Regions from separate parts of the Rahnella sp. PCH160 genome, predicted to be linked through region 4. Evidence: predicted binding sites of a transcription regulator. Region 4 holds the regulator's gene; each other region holds the start of a gene.
What was found. Region 4 encodes CRP, which controls carbon source genes, mostly activating them, when cyclic AMP is high. Its sites were predicted from a motif close to ATGTGANNNNNNTCACAT; they were not measured.
Positions count from the first base shown of each region.

Region 1: the regulator CRP is predicted to act here: its motif matches at 1,761-1,778, upstream of ACM5QY_RS18320 (glycoside hydrolase family 3 N-terminal domain-containing protein).
Region 2: the regulator CRP is predicted to act here: its motif matches at 1,377-1,394, upstream of yrbN (protein YrbN).
Region 3: the regulator CRP is predicted to act here: its motif matches at 1,339-1,356, upstream of ACM5QY_RS01810 (YjcB family protein).

Region 1 covers NZ_JBLOGT010000001.1:3,965,281-3,968,594, forward strand. The annotation lists partial or broken gene ACM5QY_RS18305 (helix-turn-helix domain-containing protein) at 1-219, shown strand, start outside; gene ACM5QY_RS18310 (FMN-dependent NADH-azoreductase) at 286-936, opposite strand; gene ACM5QY_RS18315 (RrF2 family transcriptional regulator) at 1,134-1,649, opposite strand; gene ACM5QY_RS18320 (glycoside hydrolase family 3 N-terminal domain-containing protein) at 1,913-3,314, shown strand, end outside.
Region 2 covers NZ_JBLOGT010000001.1:452,228-455,541, forward strand. The annotation lists gene ACM5QY_RS02015 (DEAD/DEAH family ATP-dependent RNA helicase) at 1-1,300, opposite strand, end outside; gene yrbN (protein YrbN) at 1,290-1,370, opposite strand; gene nlpI (lipoprotein NlpI) at 1,486-2,370, opposite strand; gene pnp (polyribonucleotide nucleotidyltransferase) at 2,501-3,314, opposite strand, start outside.
Region 3 covers NZ_JBLOGT010000001.1:406,684-409,997, reverse strand. The annotation lists gene bglX (beta-glucosidase BglX) at 1-563, opposite strand, end outside; gene ACM5QY_RS01810 (YjcB family protein) at 944-1,228, opposite strand; gene malT (HTH-type transcriptional regulator MalT) at 1,473-3,314, opposite strand, start outside.
Region 4 covers NZ_JBLOGT010000001.1:624,063-627,376, forward strand. The annotation lists gene ACM5QY_RS02965 (phosphoribulokinase) at 1-133, shown strand, start outside; gene ACM5QY_RS02970 (OsmC family protein) at 191-598, opposite strand; gene crp (cAMP-activated global transcriptional regulator CRP) at 961-1,593, shown strand; gene ACM5QY_RS02980 (YccS/YhfK family putative transporter) at 1,655-3,314, shown strand, end outside.

The DNA of each region.
Region 1 (3,314 bases), 3.3 Mb from region 4:
CAAAAAAGCTCAACGCTGACGGCACTCTCGCGTGATTCGGGGCTGGGGGCATCAACCCTGTCCAATACGCTGTCGCGACGCTGGCCCAAAGGTGAGTTGATTATTGCGGCAATGATCGGCGTTCCGGCGTGGGAAATCTGGCCAAGCCGTTATTACAATGCCAATGGGGAGTTAGTTGTTCCAAAGTTACGGCCCCTAAAGCGGAGGTTTAATCCGTGACAGCGGTGAGAGCCTGGCTTTCACCGCATTTTGAAAATGTTCAGACAAGCCCACTGTCTTTCATCACTATGCTGTGACTGCAACGCTTTCCGCCCATTCGCAGGAGATCGCATCCAGTTCAGTGCGGGCTTTTGCCAGCCCGGCATCGCGCGCCGCTTCATCAGAAAATTGCAGTGGCTGTGCATCAACAAACCACGGGTTTTGCACGCCCATGAAAAGAAACGCATTTCTCAGCACCGGCGTCATCGAATCCATTGCCGCGTAAGGACTTCCCTCGCCCAGATCCGCACCGCGCGTGGTGATAAACAGCACTTTTTTATCGCCAAGATTACCGCTGGTGGTGCCATCTGCATGCAAATCGTAAGTGATGTTGGTGCGGACAATGTTGTCGATGAACGTTTTGAACGTCGACGGAATAGTCCAGTTGTACATCGGCATCGCACACACCAGTGCATCGGCTTCCAGAACGCGTTTGCACAGCGCATCTGAATCGGCCAGCACTTCACGCATGCGGCCTGTACGCTGATCTTCAGGCGTATATGTCGCCTGCACGAATTCCGCAGAAATGTGTGGCTGCACCTCTTCCGTCACATCCAGATAATCAATCTCAATATCCGTTCCCTGCTGCTCAAGCTGCTCGAAAAAATAACGTCCCAAAGCACGGGAGTTTGACCACTGGTGGAATTTCGAGCTGGCATCGACGTGTAAAATTTTCATGCTTTTCCTTAGGGTGAGTGTGCAGAACACTTTTTAACTACGACTAATTTTGTCGTAGTTAAAAATACGCCTGTTAATACCTGCATGGCAAGATCCTTTTGCAGAAAAATTTCAGGGGACATTGCGAACGAAAATGCAAAAACGGCCAGCATCTTCAGGATACTGGCCGTTTCAGCGAAATATGAGGAATTGAAAATTCAGAGGATCCGGCGTGAACCGCGATCGCCCAGCCAGCGGCTGACCTGTTGCCCGAACTCCGGCGGCGCTTTGCGCCCGAACTGGCCCGCCAGCCCGGCCAGTGTTTGGGCGGCGAGCACGGCGCGCATGCTGTTGTCAGCATCAATCATCAGCGAGTGAATCGCGCAAAGCCCCGCACTCGCCCAGGACGGCGGCGTATCTTCGAATACCGCACATCGGTTACGGATTTCCTTACAGTCGAACAGTTTTTTGCGCCCGTCAACGGCGTCCACGACGTCCAGCACGGTGATTTCATGTGGAGGCTTCGCCAGCCGGATCCCACCTTTTGCGCCTTCGGTCGCAATGATCAACCGGGCTTTGTGCAGTTTGGTAAACAGTTTCGCGACATAGTCGAACGGCACCCCCTGAAGTTCTGACAAATCGCGCACACTGGCCTCCGTCACCTTTCCCTGCGGATCGGCGACATACAACAGGCAATGCAATGCGTATTCAACGCCAGCGCTGATATGGGACATACGACGTTCAACTCCTAACTAAGACTCTTCAACGCGTAATTAAACACCAGATGCGCCGTAATTAACACCTCCCGCCCCAAATTCTGCTGGCACGGACATTTGCTTCGCTCAGTTTGATCCCGTTCACAAATAGAAAACAAAATCAAAAAACGTAAATTACATATTCCTTTCCTCAATTGTTTACCTTTGCCCCATTCACAATACTTCTGCTCATGCTTCACCTTTTCATACGTTGTTCCCGCGGTTAATCAAGGAGAAATACGATGACTCATCTGTATCAGGATGCTGCACAGCCCGTTGCAGCTCGCGTTGCCGACCTGCTGGCACGCATGACGCCGGAGGAAAAATTCGCCCAGATGCACGCGTTTTGGCTCATCCTCGACAGCAACGGAAACCATAAAGAACGTTCAGATCTCAGTGATGATTTTGCCGGTCATAAAGAAACGTTGGCGCTGGAAAAGCAGCTGGCGTCCGGCGCTGGGCAAATCACCCGTCCGATGGGGACGCACGTTGTCAGCCCGCAGGAAGGCGTCCGGGCGCTGAACCGTCTGCAAAAAACGCTGGTTGAAGAAACGCGACTGGGCATTCCGGCGATGTTTCACGAAGAATGCCTGGTCGGTTTGCTGTGCAAAGATGCCACGCTGTTCCCCTCTTCGCTCAGTTACGCGTCGACGTGGGATCCGGAGCTGATGGAAAAGGTCGCCGCCGCCATCCGGCAGGAAGCGCTGAGCGTCGGATGCCATCAGGGGTTAGCGCCCGTTCTGGATGTGTCGCGCGATGTGCGCTGGGGACGTACCGAAGAAACGTTTGGCGAAGATCCGTATTTGGTGGGGATCATGGCGACAGCCTACGTGCGCGGTTTACAGGGCGAAAACCGCGATTTACTCGCCACGCTCAAACATTACGTCGGCCATTCTTTCAGCGAAGGCGCACGCAATCACGCCCCGGTACACCTGGGGTTCCGTGAACTCAACGATACCTTCCTGCTGCCGTTCGAAATGGCGGTAAAACTGGCAAACGCCGGTTCCGTCATGCCGGCTTATCACGATATCGACGGCCAACCGTGCCACAGCGATCATTTCCTGCTGACGGAAATTCTGCGCGAACAATGGGGCTTTGACGGACTGATCGTGGCAGATTACGGTGGCGTCAGTCTGCTACATCAGCATCACGGCGTCAGCCACGATGATGCCGAATCGGCGGCGCTGGCATTTAATGCCGGTCTGGATATTGAATTACCGAAAGGCGATTGCACCCAGCATCTGGCCGACGCGGTATCACGCGGGCTGATTGATATGGCAAAAATCGACGACATTGTCAGCCGGGTTCTGACGGAAAAATTCCGCCTCGGGCTTTTCGAACGGCCTTATGCCCCCGATTCACAGCCTGAAATGCAGCAACCCGCCGTGCGTGAACTGGCGTGGGAAGTGGCGGTTCGCTCCATTACATTACTGGAAAATAACGGCATTCTGCCGCTGAAACCTGCAACCGGCCAGAAAATCGCGGTGATCGGCCCCACGGCGGACGACCCGCTGGCGTTGCTCAGCGGTTACAGTTTCCCGGTACATCTGATTATCAGCGAGATGGAAGCGCACACCGGACAGGTCACGACGCCGCTTCGGGCGCTGCGCTCGGCGTACGGCGAGCAGAATATTCGTTTCGCAA
Region 2 (3,314 bases), 170 kb from region 4:
GTTCGCCCTGTGCCATTTTCAGCAATGCCGCAGCCAGCGTTTCGATGTCCAGCTCTTCTGCAGGTTGCAGTTTCGCCAGCAGACCGCGGTACTGATCCAGATCGCTGCTTTCCAGTTGTTGCTGAACTTTTGCTGCAAACTTCGCCAGACGACGTTCGCCCAGAACGTCTGCAGTAGGGATTTCAACTTCTGGAATGGTCAGCTTCATTGTACGTTCAATGTTGCGCAGCAGACGACGTTCGCGGTTCTCAACGAACAGCAATGCACGGCCTGCACGCCCTGCACGGCCAGTACGGCCAATACGGTGAACGTAAGATTCTGAGTCCATCGGGATGTCGTAGTTAACAACCAGGCTGATACGTTCTACGTCGAGACCACGTGCTGCCACGTCGGTTGCGATCAGAATGTCCAGACGGCCATCTTTCAGACGTTCCAGAGTCTGCTCACGCAGGGCCTGGTTCATGTCACCGTTCAGTGCAGCGCTGTTATAGCCACTACGTTCCAGTGCTTCTGCCACTTCCAGCGTTGCGTTTTTGGTACGAACGAAGATGATCGCCGCATCAAAATCTTCAGCTTCAAGGAAACGAACCAGCGCTTCGTTTTTACGCAGACCGTATACAGACCAGTAGCTCTGGCTGATGTCCGGACGGGTCGTCACGCTTGACTGGATACGCACTTCCTGCGGATCTTTCATGAAGCGACGGGTAATGCGACGGATAGCTTCTGGCATGGTGGCAGAGAACAACGCGGTCTGATGGTCAGCCGGGATCTGCGCCATGATAGTTTCGACGTCTTCGATGAAGCCCATACGCAGCATTTCATCGGCTTCGTCCAGCACCAAACCTTTCAGATTAGAGAGGTTCAGGGTGCCGCGTTTCAGGTGGTCCAGCAGACGGCCCGGGGTACCTACAACAACTTGTGGACCCTGACGCAGTGCGCGCAGCTGAACGTCATAGCGCTGGCCGCCGTAAAGGGCAACCACATTTACGCCATGCATATGTTTGGAGAAATCAGTCATTGCTTCAGCAACCTGAACCGCCAGTTCGCGGGTCGGTGCCAGAACAAGAATTTGTGGTGCTTTCAGTGAAGCATCGATGTTGTGCAGCAGCGGTAAAGAAAACGCTGCCGTTTTACCGGAACCGGTCTGAGCCATACCCAGAACGTCGCGGCCATTTAACAGGTGAGGAATACACTCAGCCTGGATTGGTGATGGTTTTTCGTAGCCCAAATCAGTCAGGGCAGAAATGATCGGAGCAGACAGCCCCAGGTCAGCAAAAGAGGTTTCAAGCTCAGTAGTCATGTACACGTGCCTCATTAATAATGGCAGCCAGTCTACATAACTCGTCGAGAAAATTTTCAGTCATTTTCATTGAAAAGTGTGAACCGGCTCAAATTAGATTATAAAACGAACAAAACAACCCTCGCCCGTTAAGGCGCTTAAAAATGGTAAATACCATGATTAAAAAGGCTGATTGGTGTCGTCAGCTATTGCTGGTCCGATTCTGATAGGTCGTCTTGCTCATGGCCCAAAAGCGCCAATTCCAACAATGCATAGCGGTGCTCAACGAAGTTGTGAACGTTGTTAGCTACCGTCAGTTTGAACAGTGCCGCGGCGCTGTTCTTGTCCCCCAGACTTAGGTAATGCTTACCTAAATAGAAGTCAGTTTCACTGAGATGCTCAGCGAGCGAAGTGTTATCCGTTGCTTCTGCCCTGAGGCGTTCCATCAGCGTAGCTTCGCTGATCTTGCCCAGGTAGAATTCGACGATATTCCATCCCCATTGCCCTCTGTCCGCTTTGTCATAACGCTGTTGAAGCGCTACTTCGGCATCCTTCGGATTGATTTCTCGCTCCGCAAGGTAAAGCCATAACGAACGGAAGGGATCATTTGGATCGTCTCGATAAAACGCCTGCAGATCATCCTGCGCTAACGAGAATCGGCCACCGTAATACAGGGCGATACCTCGGTTCAAACGCGCGTAGTTGTAAGTTGGATCAAGCTCTAGTACAGAATCAAACGCTTCATAGGCAGCATCGAAATTGCCTGCCTGCGTTAGGTAAATCCCCAGGTAGTTAAAAACTTCTGGCATATCAGGACGAATAGACAGCGCTTGTGAAAAATCATTTCGCGCCAGTGCTCTTAGCCCGAGACTATCATACAGCACACCGCGCTCATATAATAGCTGTGCTCTCTCATCATCAGTCAATGACCGGCTGGCAAGAATTTGTTCCATGCGTGCCAGAATGACTTCCTGCTGCAACGTCGGCTGCAACGGAATCGCCAGAACTTCATTTTTACGCCAATCATGGTTGCTGCATCCTGCCAACATAAGTGCTGTCGCAACATAACACCAGCGCAAGAAAGGCTTCATTTCTACTCCCGGAGACAAACATTGGATGAACGTCCTGTCATCCGCTTGCTTAACACAAACGCTTCCTTACGTTCGTGAGACGAACAGCTCCCGTCCACGTGGAAAGGAGCTGTAAAACTTCTGTTACAGATTATTCTGCTGAAGGTTGCTCAGTTGTTTCTTCCTGAGTCGGTGCCGTCGCTTCTTTGATGCTCAGACGCACGCGACCCTGACGGTCAACTTCCAGAACTTTAACCGGTACTTCCTGGCCCATCTGCAGATAATCAGTCACTTTCTCAACGCGCTTATCAGCGATTTGAGAGATGTGAACCAGACCTTCTTTACCGCCACCGATGGCAATAAACGCACCAAAGTCTACGATACGGGTCACTTTACCCTGATAGATACGACCGACTTCGATTTCAGCAGTGATCTCTTCGATACGGCGGATAGCGAATTTCGCTTTTTCGCCGTCGGTTGCTGCGATTTTCACAGTACCGTCATCTTCGATTTCGATAGTCGTGCCAGTTTCTTCAGTCAGAGCACGGATCACAGAACCACCTTTACCGATCACGTCCTTGATTTTGTCCGGACTGATCTTGATGGTATGGATACGTGGAGCAAACTGAGAGATATCGCCACGTGGGGTGCTGATAGCCTGTTCCATTACGCCCAGGATGTGCAGACGCGCACCCTTAGCCTGGTTCAGAGCCACCTGCATGATTTCGCGGGTGATACCTTCGATTTTAATGTCCATCTGCAGCGCGGTGATACCGTCGCGGCTACCGGCCACTTTGAAGTCCATGTCGCCCAGGTGATCTTCGTCACCCAGAATGTCGGACAGAACGACAAAGCTTTCGCCTTCTTTAACCAGACCCATTGCGATACCCGCAACAGCGGCTTTAATCGGCACGCCTGCATCCATCAGGGCCAGAGAAGCACCACAAACAGAAGCCATTGAAGAT
Region 3 (3,314 bases), 220 kb from region 4:
ATTTCGTGTGCGAGGCGTGAGGTCAGATAAGTGTCTTCGCCAAAGCCTTCGGAAACACGGCCCCAGCGCGGATCACGGGTGATATCCACCATCGGCGCGAAGGTCATGTTCAGGCCATCGGCAGCCGTTTCCACCGCAGCGATATGCGCACTGGTGAAGACGGCCTGCATATCCCAGCTCGATGCGAGGCCAAGGCTGATCGGGAAAATCGTGCGCTGCCCGTGGACAACGTCATACGCATAGAAAGGAGGAATTTTCAGGCGGCTGTTTTTGACTTCATCCTGCATACGGCGGATATCAGGCTTCGTGACCGTATTAAATACCCCGCCAACTTTACCGGCCTTGATGTCCGCCATGATGGCTTCTTTTTGATAATCCGGGCCAACGGTGACCAGATTCAGCTGACCAATTTTTTCGTCAAGGGTCATTTTTTTCATCAGGTCAGCAATGAACGCATTGCGTTCTTTTACCTGATCCTGCGGGATACCCGTTGTTTCAACGGCGAGTGACGAGGCAGAGCTTACCAGTAACACTAACGCGCCAAGCACGTGATGCGTATTCATCGGAATTCCTTCAACCATAAGCAGGGATGCCAAAATAGTGAAAATTCAGCAGCCTGAAGCAAACAAAACAATGATCATTCTAAGAAAAGTATAGTGTGAGAATCTAATACGACCGTTCAACTATTAGCAATCAATAGTTTGAGGCGTCGGCACATTATCTTTTTATCCTTCGAGGCAGACTGCAATTTACAGGTAATCAGAAGGATAGGTACAAAAAGACAGTCGACGCATCGCGCAAATTTTTAAATTTAGGATTAGATGGCATTTCGCTGCGTAAATAAGCAACAAAATCGCGGCGGGGAGAATGAAAATGCGCAATAAAAAGGGCAGAACCGGAAGTTCTGCCCCTTAAAATCGTCAATAGCGATCAGAGAATAAGATTAATAGTAGTAAGACATATCGGTCGGGGTTTTGCTCATAACGTCGAAGAACACGTCTTTCGTCGTGGACCAGAATTGCGCAATCGCTTCAGCGTTATAGCTCATTCCCATGAGGCTCATCACGAAGAAACACGTCACGGTCAGGCCGATTCCGCTGCAAATAAACGCCATGGTATTGCGGCTGGACTGGCGGCAAACAATATTAAGCTGGCTGGTGCAGAACATTAAAAAGGCGCTCAGCAGTTCCCAGCGCATCATGATAAACCCGGCAGTTAAAGTACCCATCGATAAAAATCCTTACTCACTACAGCCGTTTGCACGAAGCCAAATCAGCCTGAAGGCTGTTACCGCTGGTTGGCAATGGGCTTTACTGAAGAAAATGGTGAAGTTAAATAGTGTGACGAAGATCACATTATATCACCGGATTTTCATTATGAGCAAAAAATGTTCGCTTGTAGTCATGCGAAATAGGCATAACACACCGCCATAAAAGCCCGGTGTGTTATGAAAAGGAAATAAAAACCGGATTTCAGGCGCCGTAGCCCATGACCTGAAGCAGGTGCTGCGCCTGCTGAACGGCTTCCTGACGGTGGGCGACGCCCAGTTTTTGGTACAAATTGCGGATATGCGTTTTGATGGTGGTCGACGCGACATCCAGCTCACCGGCAATCTGATCATTGCTGTAGCCGGAGTAAATTAACCCGAGCACCTGCCATTCGCGCTGAGTCAGCGGGCTGGTGCGGATAAGCTCCGGCACCTGCGGGTGGGTCAGTAATTTATTCACGAAGCCTTCGTCGAAGTGCGCAAATTTATGGCGATGGTGCTGATTAATTTCCCGCAGAATTTGCTGTGCGCGGCGCTGTTCCAGCTCCGGCAAAAGATTGAGCTGAAGCAGCTGGCGCAGTTGTTGCGCCATCATTTCCCCTTCGATAACGAAATGGCTGACAAATCCGGTGCGGTTCGCCAGCCCGAGCGCTTCAATCAGCACGCGCTGCGCGTCACTTTTGCGGCCGGTGTGCCAGTAAAGCAGGTTACTCAGCAACAGGTTACGGTTCAGATCGCTGGTCAGGCGTAATTGTCGGGCGGTCTGATTCAGTTCGTCGAGCACCACTTCTGCTTCATCAAACTGTTCCAGCAAAATCTGCACGCGGGCAATGTTGCGCCACTGGCCCTGCTGGAAATGGTTATCCGCCATGTCCGGTTTACGCGCCTGTTGCAGCCATTGCCGCGCGGCGGACTTATCCCCGATCATCTGCCAGTAAATCACCCGCGGTTTATCGGTATTGGTCATCCAGTCGATGTGATACTGACCGGTTTTGAGCAGGCTTTCACAGCGCTGTAAATGATGATGCGCATTGTCGAGCTGACCACGCGCCAGCGAGCATTTCGCCAGCATCGCCAGACACTGCAACTGTTGCTGTGGCTGAAAGTTGGTCAGTACGTCCAGCCCCTGACGCGCCGCGTCTTCGGCATCATCGAGTCGGGACCACGACCACAACAATTGCGAGCGCAGGCGCAGTAAAAATTCATGCATCGGCAGTTGTTCAAGGTGCTGCTCGCGCACCAGTTCAAAAGCGCGATCCTGCATTTCAAACGCGGCCTGCAAAAAGCCCTGAGCAATCAGAATTTCGCTCTGTTGCAGCAGCGCCCATAACGCGTAGTGATAGGCTTCGTAGCGGCGTGCGATTTGCTCGGTTTGCTGCATCAGCGGCAGCGCACGGGTTAAATCGCCTTTACAGTGCTGGATTTCACCCGTCACCGACGTGGCAACTATGCGGCTGTAATAGCTTTCATACGGCAGAAAACGCAGGGCGTCGGTGGCCAGTTTTTCGGCCTCATCCTGACGGCCATCGTTGATCGCCACCTGCGCACGCAGGGCGTCAAATTCTGCCGCCAGATCCTGTTCCATCACGATATTGCGCTGCTGCATTTCACTTTCCGCACGCACCAGAAGGGCTTCCACTTCGGCATAACGGTGCTGGCTTTGTGCCAGCCACGCCTGTAACAGCACCAGTTTCGGGTTCTGAATCAGGCAATCATAAGGCAACGCGGCGAGGCACTCTTCCAGCAGCGCCAGTTCGCTCTGATTAAACAGCGACCAGGCATGTTGCAGCAGAATATCGCGCAGCATATCGGTATCTTCCGCGCCCAGTGCATGGTGGATGGCTTCGGCCGGGAAACCCTGCGCCAGCCAGCCTTCGGCGGCCGCGCGGTGAATTTTCGGCAATTCAGCCGCCAGCTCCCACTGACAGCGCTGACGCAAAAACGTGGCAAACAGCGGGTGGAAGTTAAACCATTCGCCGGTGTCATCCATGCGGTGAATAAACAGCCCCTGTCGCTCCAGCTCTTCCAGCCGCTGCTGACCGTTTTC
Region 4 (3,314 bases):
GGCGATGTTGCAGGGCTCGTTTATCTCGCACATCAAAACGCTGGTGGTGCCGGGCGGCAAAATGGGGCTGGCGATGGAGCTGATTATGGCGCCGCTGGTGCAGCGCCTGATGGAAGGGAAGAAAATCGAGTAAGTGAAATCAGGGCATGGCGCTGACACAAACCGGCCGCGCCTTTGCGCTGGTCGTGAATTATTCGGCGTTCACCACTTCAAAACTGTGGGTGATCGTCGCGGCTTTGCCCAGCATCAGGGAAACGGAGCAGTATTTTTCCGCAGACAGGCTGACGGCGCGATCGACAATTTTATCCGTCAGGTCTTTGCCGGTGACGATGAAATGCAGATTGATGTGCGTGAACAGACGCGGTGCTTCTTCGCGGCGCTGAGAGGTCAGTTTCACTTCGCAGTCACGGACGTCATTGCGGCCTTTTTGCAAAATAGAAACCACGTCAATCGCGCTGCAACCGCCCGCCGACATCAGCAACATCTCCATCGGGCTCGGCGCTTTATCGCCCGCATTGCCGTCCATTGTGATCTGATGGCCCGACGCTGACTCCCCCAAAAATGTCAGCCCTTCTACCCATTTTACGCGTGCGTGCATGTACTCTTCTCCCGGTGGATAAATTCGTCAAATTTTCCCCTCAGACTACCCTTTCACCCAAAATCTGGCAACGTAACCCGATCGCCATCATGCTGAAGCGAGACAACAGAAGACAGCATTGCAATCCTGTGTTACAAACAAAGCCGAAACATACTTTCCAGTAAATTGCGGTGACGGTTTTTGCGGTTTAAGAACAGAACCCACGGTGTTAACAGCAATAATCAGGCTGTTTCACTCCGACATCCGCTTGCAGCATTTCTGGGGAGTTATATGCTGAAAGGGCGCTTTATAAAGTAAGTGCCGTACAGGGAACTCTGAGCCCTGTGATTTTGGGCAGCGATAATAACAGAGGATAATAGCTAATGGTTCTCGGCAAGCCACAAACAGACCCGACTCTCGAATGGTTCCTGTCTCACTGTCATATACATAAGTATCCTTCTAAAAGTACGCTGATTCACCAGGGTGAAAAAGCCGAAACGCTGTACTACATCGTGAAAGGGTCGGTTGCCGTCCTGATTAAAGATGAAGAAGGCAAAGAAATGATACTGTCATACCTTAACCAAGGTGACTTCATCGGCGAGCTGGGACTCTTCGAAGAAGGGCAGGAACGCAGTGCCTGGGTTCGTGCTAAAACTGCCTGCGAAGTGGCTGAAATTTCTTATAAAAAATTCCGCCAGCTGATTCAGGTAAACCCGGATATTCTGATGCGTCTTTCCGCGCAGATGGCAAACCGTCTGCAAGTGACGTCAGAGAAAGTCGGCAACCTTGCCTTCCTCGACGTAACAGGCCGTATCGCGCAAACTTTGCTGAATCTGGCTAAACAGCCTGATGCAATGACCCATCCGGACGGGATGCAAATCAAGATCACCCGTCAGGAAATCGGCCAAATCGTCGGTTGTTCACGTGAAACAGTCGGACGTATTCTCAAAATGCTGGAAGATCAGAGCCTGATCTCCGCACACGGTAAAACGATTGTCGTTTACGGCACACGTTAATCCCTCAGAAATTGGCGCGACAGCTTACTGTCGCGCCTTTTTTATGGGCTAAGCTTTACCCATGACGCTATGGCGAAGACTGTTCTATCATCCCGAAGTTAACTACGCGCTGCGCCAGACGCTGGTGTTGTGCCTGCCTGTCGGTATTTGCTGGCTGTTTGGCAATCTGCAAATGGGCCTGCTGTTTTCCCTGTGTCCGGCCTGCTGCAACGTTGCCGGTCTCGATACCCCGCACAAACGCTTCTTTAAACGCCTGATGGTCGGCGGTTCGCTGTTTGCCGTCAGCAGTATTCTTTTGCAGGTGATGCTCGAAAACTGGCACATTCCCCTGCCGCTCATTATGTTAACGCTGGCCTTACTGCTCGGCGTTACCGGTGAAATCAGCCCGCTGCATGCGCGTTTATTGCCCGGCGCGCTGGTGGCCACCATCTTCACACTGAGCATGGTCGGCGTGAGGCCGATGTGGCAGGCACCCGCGCTGTTTGCCGCCGGCACCGCCTGGTACGGGCTGTTTAACTGGGCGTGGTTCCGTATTTCCGAAGAACAGCCAATGCGAGAAACGCTCAGTCAGCTGTATTTACAGCTCGCGGATTATTTCGAGGCCAAATACAGCCTGCTGACGCAGCATACCGACCCGGAAACTGCCCTTCCGCCGCTGCTCAAACGTCAGCAGCAGGTTATTGATCTGATTGCGTTGCTGTATCAGCAACTGCACATGCTCCCGCAGCACGGGCATAATCATCACCACAAGCGGCTGTTCCAGCGTTTTCAGGTCGCGCTCGATTTGCAGGAACACATCACGGTGAGCCTGCATCAGCCGGAAGAAGTGCAAAAACTGGTGGAAGAAAGCCACGCCGAAGCGGTGATCCGCCGGAATGCGCAGGTGATTTCCGCCCGGCTGCGCGTGATTGCGGACGATATTCTTTATCACCGGTTTTCCGAACGTTTCACGATGGCGAATGAACTGGCGGCGCTGGAAAAAATCGCGGCACAAAATCCGGACAATCCGGTTGGCCGCTTTTGTTATTACCATTTCAGCCGCATCGCCCGACTGCTGCGGACGCAGCGCCCGCTGTACCGCCGAGATCTGATGAACTCCCAGCCGCGCCTGCCGTTCTGGCCTGCACTGAAAAGTTATCTGTCTTTTAAATCTTCAGCCCTGCGCAACGCTGCGCGTCTGGGGCTGATTCTGGCGATCGGCAGCAGCCTGGGCCTCTTCTTCAATCTGCCGAAACCCTACTGGATTTTGCTGACCATCATGCTGGTCAGCCAGAACGGTTATAACGCCACCCGTGTGCGTATCCAGCACCGTGCGCTCGGCACGCTGGCCGGTCTGCTGATTGCCGCCGGATTGCTGAAACTGGAGATGCCGGAAGGCATCACGCTGATTTGTATGCTGGTGGTGACGCTGATTTCCTACACGGTGCTGCGCAAAAACTACGGGCTGGCGATGGTCGGGATGACGGTCACCGCCGTGTATACGTTGCAGCTGCTGGCGATGAACGGCATCCATTTTCTGGTGCCGCGACTTATCGATACGCTGATTGGCTGTGCGCTGGCCTTCGGCGGCACCATCTGGCTGTGGCCGCAATGGCAAAGTGGCCTGATGCGCCAGAACGCCCATCAGGCGCTGGAAACGTATCAGGACGCCATCCGGCTTATCCTGCAGGAAAACCCTGACGCGTCGAAACTCGCGTACACCCGGATGCAGGTGAATCAGG